Regions from separate parts of the Microbacterium sp. GCM10027623 genome, predicted to be linked through region 2. Evidence: riboswitches for the same ligand, from Rfam matches in the RefSeq annotation. Region 2 holds a riboswitch; the other holds the start of a gene.
What was found. Region 2 has a riboswitch for thiamine pyrophosphate ahead of ACFQY2_RS01270 (ECF transporter S component). Riboswitches for the same ligand answer to the same signal wherever they lie in the genome.
Positions count from the first base shown of each region.

Region 1 (4,380 bases), on a different contig from region 2:
CGGGCCTCGGCGATGCGCTGGACGCCGTGCGCGTCATCGGCGTCGCGGCCGGTGTCGGCATCGACGTGGCGCAGACCCGCCGTGCCGCGCTGCATCCGGGTCGTGCCGGCGTCCTCAGCGTGAACGGCGAGGAGATCGGCTACGTCGGCGAGCTGCATCCGCGGGTCTCGGCGGATGCCGATCTGCCCGGGCGCGCCATCGTGCTGGAGCTCGACCTGGACCGCGTGCTCACGCTGGCGGGGGAGCGCGTGGTCGCGGCCTCGCTGTCGACCTTCCCCGCAGCCACCCAGGACGTGTCGCTGGTCGTGGACGTCGCGGTGCCGGCATCCGACGTGCGCACGACGCTCATCGAGGGCGCGGGCGAGCTCCTGGAATCCGCCACCCTGGTCGACGACTACCGCGGAACCGGCCTCGACGAGGGGCAGAAGAGCCTCACGTTCGCGCTGCGCTTCCGCGCCCCCGACCGCACCCTCACCGCGGCCGAGGCCACGGAGGCGAAGCTCGCAGGGGTCGCCGCGGCGGCGGAGCGGCACGGCGCGAGCATCCGCGACTGACCCCGCTCCTTCCGCGGCGTAGGCTCGTGCCCCATGCGGCCCGTCCGGCCGCGGAAGGAGAGGCGATGAGCGACTATCAGGTGACCGAGATCGGCGCGCTGCAGGACTGGCGGGCCTTTCACGGCGGCTTCGACGAGGCGCGCTCCCGCGACGGGCGGCGTGTGGTCGACCACGAGTTGACGATGCAGTACATCGGCATGACCGCCAACGCCCTCGTGCCCGGAGAGCAGGCCGGCTACTGGCACGTGCACGAGAAGATCGAGGAGCTGTACGTGTTCCTCGGCGGTCGCGGGCAGATGGGGCTCGACGACGACGTCGTGGAGGTCACGGAGGGCACGGTGGTCCGCGTCGGCCAGGGCGTCTGGCGCACGTGGCGCGCGCTGCCGGACAGCCCTGGTGAGCTTCGCTGGCTGTGCATCCGTGCGGGCGGCGAGTACCTGCCGCACCTGCCGGATGACAGCAGACGCGGACCGGATCGCCCGATGCCCTGGTGAGCTGCGCTTCGCTGTCGGCTGATTCGCTTCCGTCTGCTGCGGGATCGTGTTGGCATGGGCGACATGACTCATGTGCTGGTGCTCGGCGGAACAGGATGGCTCTCGGGACGGATCGCCGAGCGTTGGCGTGACGCCGGGGCGCAGGTCACGTGCGTGGCACGCGGAGGGCGCCCGGCGCCGGAGGGGACGGTCCTCGTGCGCGGGGACCGCGACCGAGGCGCCTACGACGCCCTGGACGGCCAGCACTGGGACGAGGTCGTGGACGTCTCGTCGCACGCGCGTCACGTCCGCGACGCCGTGCAGGCCCTCGGCGATCGAGCCGCGCACTGGACGTACGTGTCGTCGATGTCCGTCTACGACGAGGACGAGACCATCGGGCTGGACGAGACCGGCCGCCTGCTCGAACCCGCACAGGACGGCGACGAGTACGACTACGGACGCGAGAAGGTCGCCGCAGAGCAGGCGGTCGGCGCACTGGGCGATCGCGCCTTCATCGTCCGACCGGGGCTCATCACCGGTCCCGGCGACCCGAGCGACCGGTTCGGGTACTGGACGGCGGCGGCGGAGCGGGCCGGTTCCGGGCCGATCCTCGTCCCCGATCGCGGTGAGCGCTTCGTGCAGGTCATCGACGTCGACGACCTCGCCGAGTTCCTCGCCGTCGAGGGGCGGAGCGGCATCGTGAACGCCAACGGCGACGTGCATCCCTTCCGGGACCTGCTGGAGCGCGTCCGGGCTCTTGTCGGGCACTCCGGCGAGCTGGTCGAGGCGCCGGACGCCTGGCTCGAGCAGCACGGGGTGCAGTACTGGATGGGACCGCGCTCGCTCCCGCTGTGGCTGCCCGCCGACATGCCGGGATTCACCCGGCGCAGCAACGACGGCTACCGCGCGGCCGGGGGCGTGCTGCGACCGCTCGAGGAGACGATCCGCCGAGTGCTGGACGACGAGCGGGCGCGCGGTGTGGATCGCGAACGGCGCTCCGGGCTCGCGCGCAGCGAGGAGCTCGCTCTGATCGACGCATGGCGAACGGAGAGTGCGGAGGCTCGCTAGACTCGCAGCCAGTGACACGGGGTGCCGCATCCGCGGCTGAGAGCACACCCGTCGAACCTGATCTAGTTCGTACTAGCGAAGGGATGTCGCGATGAGCGATACGCCATGCCTGCCCACTGGAGGGCGCCCATCCACCGATGTCGCGGCGTCCGCCGCCGAGCTGCTGAGAGGGCTGCGCGCCGCGCCGCCGCTCACGCACTGCATCACCAACGCCGTGGTCACCGGATTCACCGCCAACGTGCTGCTCGCGCTGGGAGCGGCGCCGGCGATGGTCGACATCGTCGACGAGGCCGGCATGTTCGCCGGTGCGGCGTCGGGTCTGCTGATCAACCTCGGCACCCCGACCCCCGAACAGCGCGCGGCGAGCCGCGAGGCCGCAGCGGGGGCGGCCGCAGCAGGCACGCCCTGGGTGCTCGACCCCGTCGCGATCGGCGCGCTGCCGGTGCGCACAGGGCTCGCCGCTGAACTGGCCGCACGGCGTCCCACCGCGATCCGCGGCAACGCCTCGGAGATCCTCGCCCTCGCCGGTGCCGGCGCCGGCGGGCGGGGTGTGGATGCCACGGACACGCCGGATGCCGCCGGCGACGCCGCGCGCGCCCTCGCCGAGCGGTGGGGCAGCATCGTCGCGGTCTCCGGCGAGGTCGACCTGATCACCGACGGGCGACGGGTCATCCGCATCGCCAACGGCGACGCGCTGCTGACCCGGGTCACCGGCGGCGGCTGCGCACTCGGTGCGGTCATGGCCGCCTTCCTCGGCGCGGCCCGCGACAGCCGCACCGAGTCGCTCACCGCGGTGGCCTCGGCCAGCCTGGTGTACACCGTGGCCGCGGAACGCGCCGCGGCCACCGCGCACGGACCCGGCAGCTTCGCGGTCTCGCTGCTCGACGCACTCGCCGCCGTGAGCACCGACGACATCCTCGCCGCCGCCCGGATCGAGGTGATCGAACCGTGAGCCGGGACCTCTCGCTGCATCTCGTCACCGATGCGGCGCTGTGCGGCGATCGCGGGGTCATCGAGACGGTCCGCGCGGCGGTCGCGGGCGGCGTGACGGTCGTCCAGCTGCGCGACAAGCAGGCGACGCACGCCGAGACGGTCGACCTGCTCGTGCGGCTGTCGGAGGTCATCGACGGGCGGGCGCTGCTGGTGGTGAACGACCGGCTCCCGGCGGTGATCGACGCCCGTGCCCGGGGCGCCCGGGTCGACGGCGTGCACCTCGGACAGTCCGACGCGTCCGTCGAGGACGCCCGCGCGCTGCTCGGACCCGGCGCGCTCGTCGGCCTCACCGCCAACACCCCTGCCCACCTCGACGCCCTGCGGGCCCTGCCGGTCGGAACAGTGGACTACATCGGCGTCGGCGTCATCCGACCGACCTCGACGAAGCCCGATCACCCGCCGGCACTGGGCGTGGAAGGATTCCGTGCGCTCGCCGCAGCCAGCCCCGTGCCCGCGGTCGCCATCGGCGGGGTCGGCACGGACGACGTCCGCGCAATCCGCGACGCAGGCGCAGCAGGGGTCGCCGTCGTCTCGGCGCTGTGCGCGGCCGACGACCCGCGTGCGGCGGCGCGCGCCTTCCGCCGCGCGTGGCGCCGCGGCAGGCCACCGCGGGTGCTGAGCATCGCCGGCAGCGACCCGTCCGGCGGCGCGGGCATGCAGGCCGACCTGAAGTCCATCGCCGCGCACGGCGGGTACGGGATGGCGGTGATCACCGCGCTGACCGCGCAGAACACCCGCGGCGTGGACGCCGTGCACGTGCCGCCCGTGTCGTTCCTGCGCGCACAGCTGGACACCATCGCCTCCGACATCGAGATCGATGCGGTGAAGATCGGGATGCTGGCGGATGCCGGGATCATCCGCACCGTCCGCGACTGGATCCGCGCGCATCGGCCCGACACCGTCGTGCTGGACCCGGTGATGGTGGCCACCAGCGGCGACAGGCTGCTGGACCCGGCCGCGGAATCCGCCCTCCGGGAGCTCGCGTTCGACGTGGACCTGATCACTCCGAACCTCGGCGAGCTCGCCGTGCTCACCGGGAGAACGGTCCGCACGTGGGAGGAGGCGCTCGTCGCCGCGCAGGAGATCGCCGCGCAGACCGGGGCGCTCGTGCTGGCCAAGGGCGGTCATCTCGCGGGCGACGAGACCCCGGACGCGCTGGTCGGGACCGACGGGGTGATCGTCGAGTACAGCGGAAAGCGCATCGACACCACGAGCACCCACGGCACCGGATGCTCGCTCTCCTCCGCCCTCGCCACCGCGCACTCCCGCGGCATGCCATGGGAGTCGGCCCT
Region 1 covers NZ_JBHTHE010000002.1:605,626-610,005, forward strand. The annotation lists gene pheT (phenylalanine--tRNA ligase subunit beta) at 1-554, shown strand, start outside; gene ACFQY2_RS10240 (cupin domain-containing protein) at 620-1,048, shown strand; gene ACFQY2_RS10245 (NAD-dependent epimerase/dehydratase family protein) at 1,103-2,095, shown strand; TPP riboswitch at 2,103-2,196, shown strand; gene thiM (hydroxyethylthiazole kinase) at 2,187-3,047, shown strand; gene ACFQY2_RS10255 (bifunctional hydroxymethylpyrimidine kinase/phosphomethylpyrimidine kinase) at 3,044-4,380, shown strand, end outside.
Region 1: another riboswitch for thiamine pyrophosphate. It lies ahead of thiM (hydroxyethylthiazole kinase); the one in region 2 lies ahead of ACFQY2_RS01270 (ECF transporter S component).

Region 2 (4,380 bases):
CGCGCCGGCAGGCGCCACGTCTGGGCGAGCCCGTCGGCGAGGTCGGTCGGGTCCACCGTGATGAACAGCACCACCGAGGGCAGCGCGATCGCGAGCACCCGGAGCATCGTCGCGCCGGCCAGCAGCAGCGATCCCTCACTGACGCGCACCAGCAGCCATTCCGCGTACACCGTGCCGCCGGACTGCCCGTACAGCGCGATCGTGACCCCCGTGAGGGGCGCTGCCAGCCACACCGGCCACGTGCGCGTCCAGAACTCGCGCCAGCCGATCCCCGCGAACAGGAAGAGCACGCACTCCAGTGCCAGGGCGACGGCCGCGGACACCACGTCCAGCGTGAGGATCAGCGGCAGGGCGATGAGTCCGCTCGCGCCGAGCTTGGCGACCGGATTGATGCGTGCCATGGCTCCGGTGCGCGCCCGGCTCTCCAGGAGGGTCACGAGCCCGATCCCATCGTGAACCGTGCGGCATGCAGCGCCGTCACCACGTCGAGGTCGTGCGTGACGACCACCAGTGCGCCGCCCTCCTCGTCGCGCAGAGCGGCGAGCATCGCCACGAGCTCCTGCCACGTGCGGGCGTCCTGCCCGAACGTCGGCTCGTCGAGCACCAGCACCCGCGGCCGGGTCGCGAGCGCGGCGGCGACCGTCAGCCGTCGCTTCTCCCCTCCGGAGAGGGTGTACGGATTCGCCCTGGCCAGTCTGTCCAGGCGCAGCCGTTGCAGCAGTTCGTCGGAGCGGGCCGCGATCTCGGCATCCGGCAGACCCAGGGAGTGCGGCCCGATCTCGAGCTCCTCCTGCACGGTTCTGGCCAGCAGCTGATGCTCCGGCTCCTGGAAGACCGTCCCGATGCGGGTGAGCAGCTGACGGGAGCTCCACCGGATCGGATGCCGCCCGGCACCCGCGCTGAGCCCTTCGGATGCCACGACCCGACCTGCCGCGGAGGGGAGCAGTCCGGCCAGCGTCAGGCCGAGGGTCGACTTGCCGACCCCGTTGGGTCCGGTGACGGCCAGAGCGGACCCCGCCCGCACGTCGACATCGATGCCCTCGGCGACGGTGGTGCCGCGCACCCGCGCCACGGCCAGACCGCGGGCGCTCAGCAGCGTCTCCCCCGGAGCGGATGCCGGTGGGGCGGGATGCCGCGGAGGATGACCCGGCACCCACACGCCGGCCTGCGCGAGCCGTGCCCCCTCGGCCTCGAGGACCCGATCCGCGGGTCCGTCCGCGATGACGCCGCCTTCGCCGATGACGATGACCCGATCGATCAGCGGGAGCCACACGTCCAGCCGATGCTCGACGACGATCAGCGTGGAGCGCTGCACCTGCAGCATCCGCTCCACCGAATCGCGCACCTCGAGGACACCATGCGGGTCGAGGTTCGCGGTCGGCTCGTCGAGCAGCAGCAGGCCGGGATGCATGGCCAGCGAACCCGCCAGGGCGAGCCGCTGCTTCTGCCCGCCGGAGAGCGCCTTGGTGGGCCGATCCAAGGGAACATCCAACCCGACGGCGTCCAGGGCCGCATCGACCCGCCGCCAGATCTCCTCGTGCGGGACGCCGAGGTTCTCGCAGCCGAACGCGACGTCGTCGCCGACGCGCGCGAGGATCACCTGTGAATCAGGGTCCTGCAGCACCAGCCCGACCTGCCCCCGTGCGGCCCTGGCGGGCATGCCATCGACGAGCAGCACGCCCTCGGCCTCGCCCTCCTCGTCGCCGCCGAGCACGCCGGCCAGCCCGTGCAGCAGCGTCGACTTGCCGGCGCCCGAGGCACCGAGCAGCAGGACCCGCTCACCTGCCTCGATGCGCAGCGAGACGTCGCGCAGTGCCCACGCGAGGCGACTGGCATGCCGCCAGCCCCACCCCCGCGCCTCGACGGTGGCCGGTCGGGTGTCGATGGTCATCTCAGACCCGAGCCCGCACCTCTCGGCCCGCCCCGAAACGGTCCAGAGCGCCCGTCGCGGCGAGGCCGCGCGCCAGCAGCCAGCCGAGCAGCCCGGCGAGCACCGCCCCGGACAGCGTGGTGCAGATGAGGTAGACGGTGGTAAAGGCGGCGTCCGACCCGGCGAACCACAGCAGCATGTTGTTGATGCCGCCCGCGATCGCCGCCCCGGCACCGGCGAGGATCGCGACCGGCAGCGTCCACAGCCGGTACGCGAAGATCAGGAAGACCAGCTCCGCACCCAGACCCTGCACGAGTCCCGCCTCGATGGTGAGGAACCCGCCCCACTGCGCACCGGCGAGTGCCGAGACGACAGCCGCGACGGTCTCGACGAAGATGGCCGCGCCGGCCTTGCGGATGATGAGGCCGCCGAGCACACCGGCGATCAGCCAGGGCCCGTCGAGAAGGCCCTGCACTCCGGGCAGGAGCGGCTCGAGCAGCGCTTTCGGGCCGAGATACCCGACGTTCCAGGCGAGGAACAGGAAGCCGCATGCGACGCCGAGGACACTGGCGACGACGATGTCGACAACCCGCCAGCGGAATCCGCCGGCCAGGGCTGCCGTCCGGGTGACGGGTGCGGATGTGGACGTGCTCATAGGAACTCCTCCCTGCGCCGGCATGATCCGGGTCAGGTTCGACGGTCGAAGCGCGGTTCGCTTCCTCTCAGCCCGGCACGCCGGACTCCCGTGGTGATGACATCGATCATAGCCGGGCTCACAGCCCGCGGCTCGATGTGATTGGGTACCGTAGATCAGGTGACCGTCTCCCCCGATTCCACGCGTCCTGTCACGCGCAGAGCCCTTCGCGAACGCACGAGGGCGCGCACAGAATCGGCGCACGACCACCGTCCGGCCGGGGAAACATCCGACACGCACGCCGACGCCGAGCCGGAAACGCCGGCCTCCGCGGTCTTCAACCGCAATACTGAGGCTGTGGATGTCGTCGAGGAGGCTTCGCTGCCCGGCGACCAGGGGAAGTCCGGCGACCGGCCCGAGCCCGACCACCAGCGCGATCCCGGCGACCAGGAGCAGCCCGGTCACAGCGTCGCGGCAGGGTCCGCCGCCTGGGCGGACGCAGAGAACCCCACCACCGCGCTGACCTGGCTCGACACGCAGAGGATCGCGACGGAGTCCGCCTCCGAGACGCAGCCCGCACCGGACCTGTTCGCCGGAGCCCGGCTGACCCCTGGCTGGCGCCGACCCCGCGCACTGCTGCCGGTGGGCATCATCGTCGCGCTCGGCGCGGCCTACGCCGGGGGCACTCTCCTGTGCCCGCTGGATGCCGTCGCACCGACCATCACGGCCGAGCAGGTGGCGGTCGAATCCGCCCCGGCGGCCACGGTCGCGTGGCCGACGAACGGCAGCGCGGCCGTCGGCGTTCAGGGGATGTCGACGCTGGCGTCGACCACCGACCGGGACGAGATCGCGAGCATCACCAAGATCGCGAGCGCCATGATGGTGCTGGAGAAACTGCCTCTCGAGGTGGGCGAGCAGGGTCCGAGCTTCGCGTTCACGCGGTCCGACCGGCAGGAATACCTCGACTACCGCTGGGGGAACCAGTCCTCGCTGGACGTTCCCGTCGACGGCAGTCTGACCGAGTACCAGATGCTGCAGGGCATCCTCCTGGGGTCGGCGAACAACTACATCGACCGCCTGGCCCGCGAGCTGTGGGGCAGCGAGCAGGCCTTCGCGGACGCTGCGAAGGTCTGGCTCAGCGACCACGGCATCGAGGGGATCTCCTTGGAGAGCCCGTCGGGATTCGACCGCGACAACGTGGCGTCGCCGGCAGCGGTGGTCCGCCTCGGCGAAGTGGCGATGGCGCATCCGGTGCTCGCCGAGATCGTGGGCACGCGCTCTGCGGAGATCCCCGGAGTCGGCACCGTCACCAACACCAACCAGATGCTCGAGGACGACGGCGTGGTCGGTATGAAGACCGGCACCCTCTCGCACTGGAACCTGCTCACCGCCAAGGACGTTCCCAGCGGTGACACCACCGTGCGCCTGTTCGCCGCAGTGCTCGGTCAGGACAGCAACGCCGACCGGGTCGCGGTGACCCGTCAGCTCTTCGCCGGCGTCGAGAAGTCGCTGGCCGACCAGCCCGTCTCGGTTCCGAAGGGCACCGTGGTCGGTCAGGTCACGACCGAGTGGGGCGACCGCGTCGATGTCGTGACCGACGCCGACGCGAAGGTCGTGCTGTGGAACGGCGCGTCGGCCACGGCGACACCCGAGCTCGAGCTCGGGGCGACGACCGCGGCGGGCTCGGCGGCAGGCCGCCTCGTCACGGAGGGCCCGGTCGACACCGTCGAGACGCGGGTCTCGCTCGCGAAGGCAGTGACCGCCCCGAGCATCTGGTGGCGCCTGACCCATCCGCTCGAGCTGTTCGGGATCGACAACGGCTGACCGGCTGACCCTCACGGCCCGGGCTCGTCCGGAGCCTCCGTCCGCTGCCCGA
Region 2 covers NZ_JBHTHE010000001.1:281,790-286,169, forward strand. The annotation lists gene ACFQY2_RS01260 (energy-coupling factor transporter transmembrane component T family protein) at 1-437, opposite strand, end outside; gene ACFQY2_RS01265 (ABC transporter ATP-binding protein) at 434-1,891, opposite strand; gene ACFQY2_RS01270 (ECF transporter S component) at 1,893-2,525, opposite strand; TPP riboswitch at 2,518-2,627, opposite strand; gene ACFQY2_RS01275 (D-alanyl-D-alanine carboxypeptidase family protein) at 2,862-4,328, shown strand.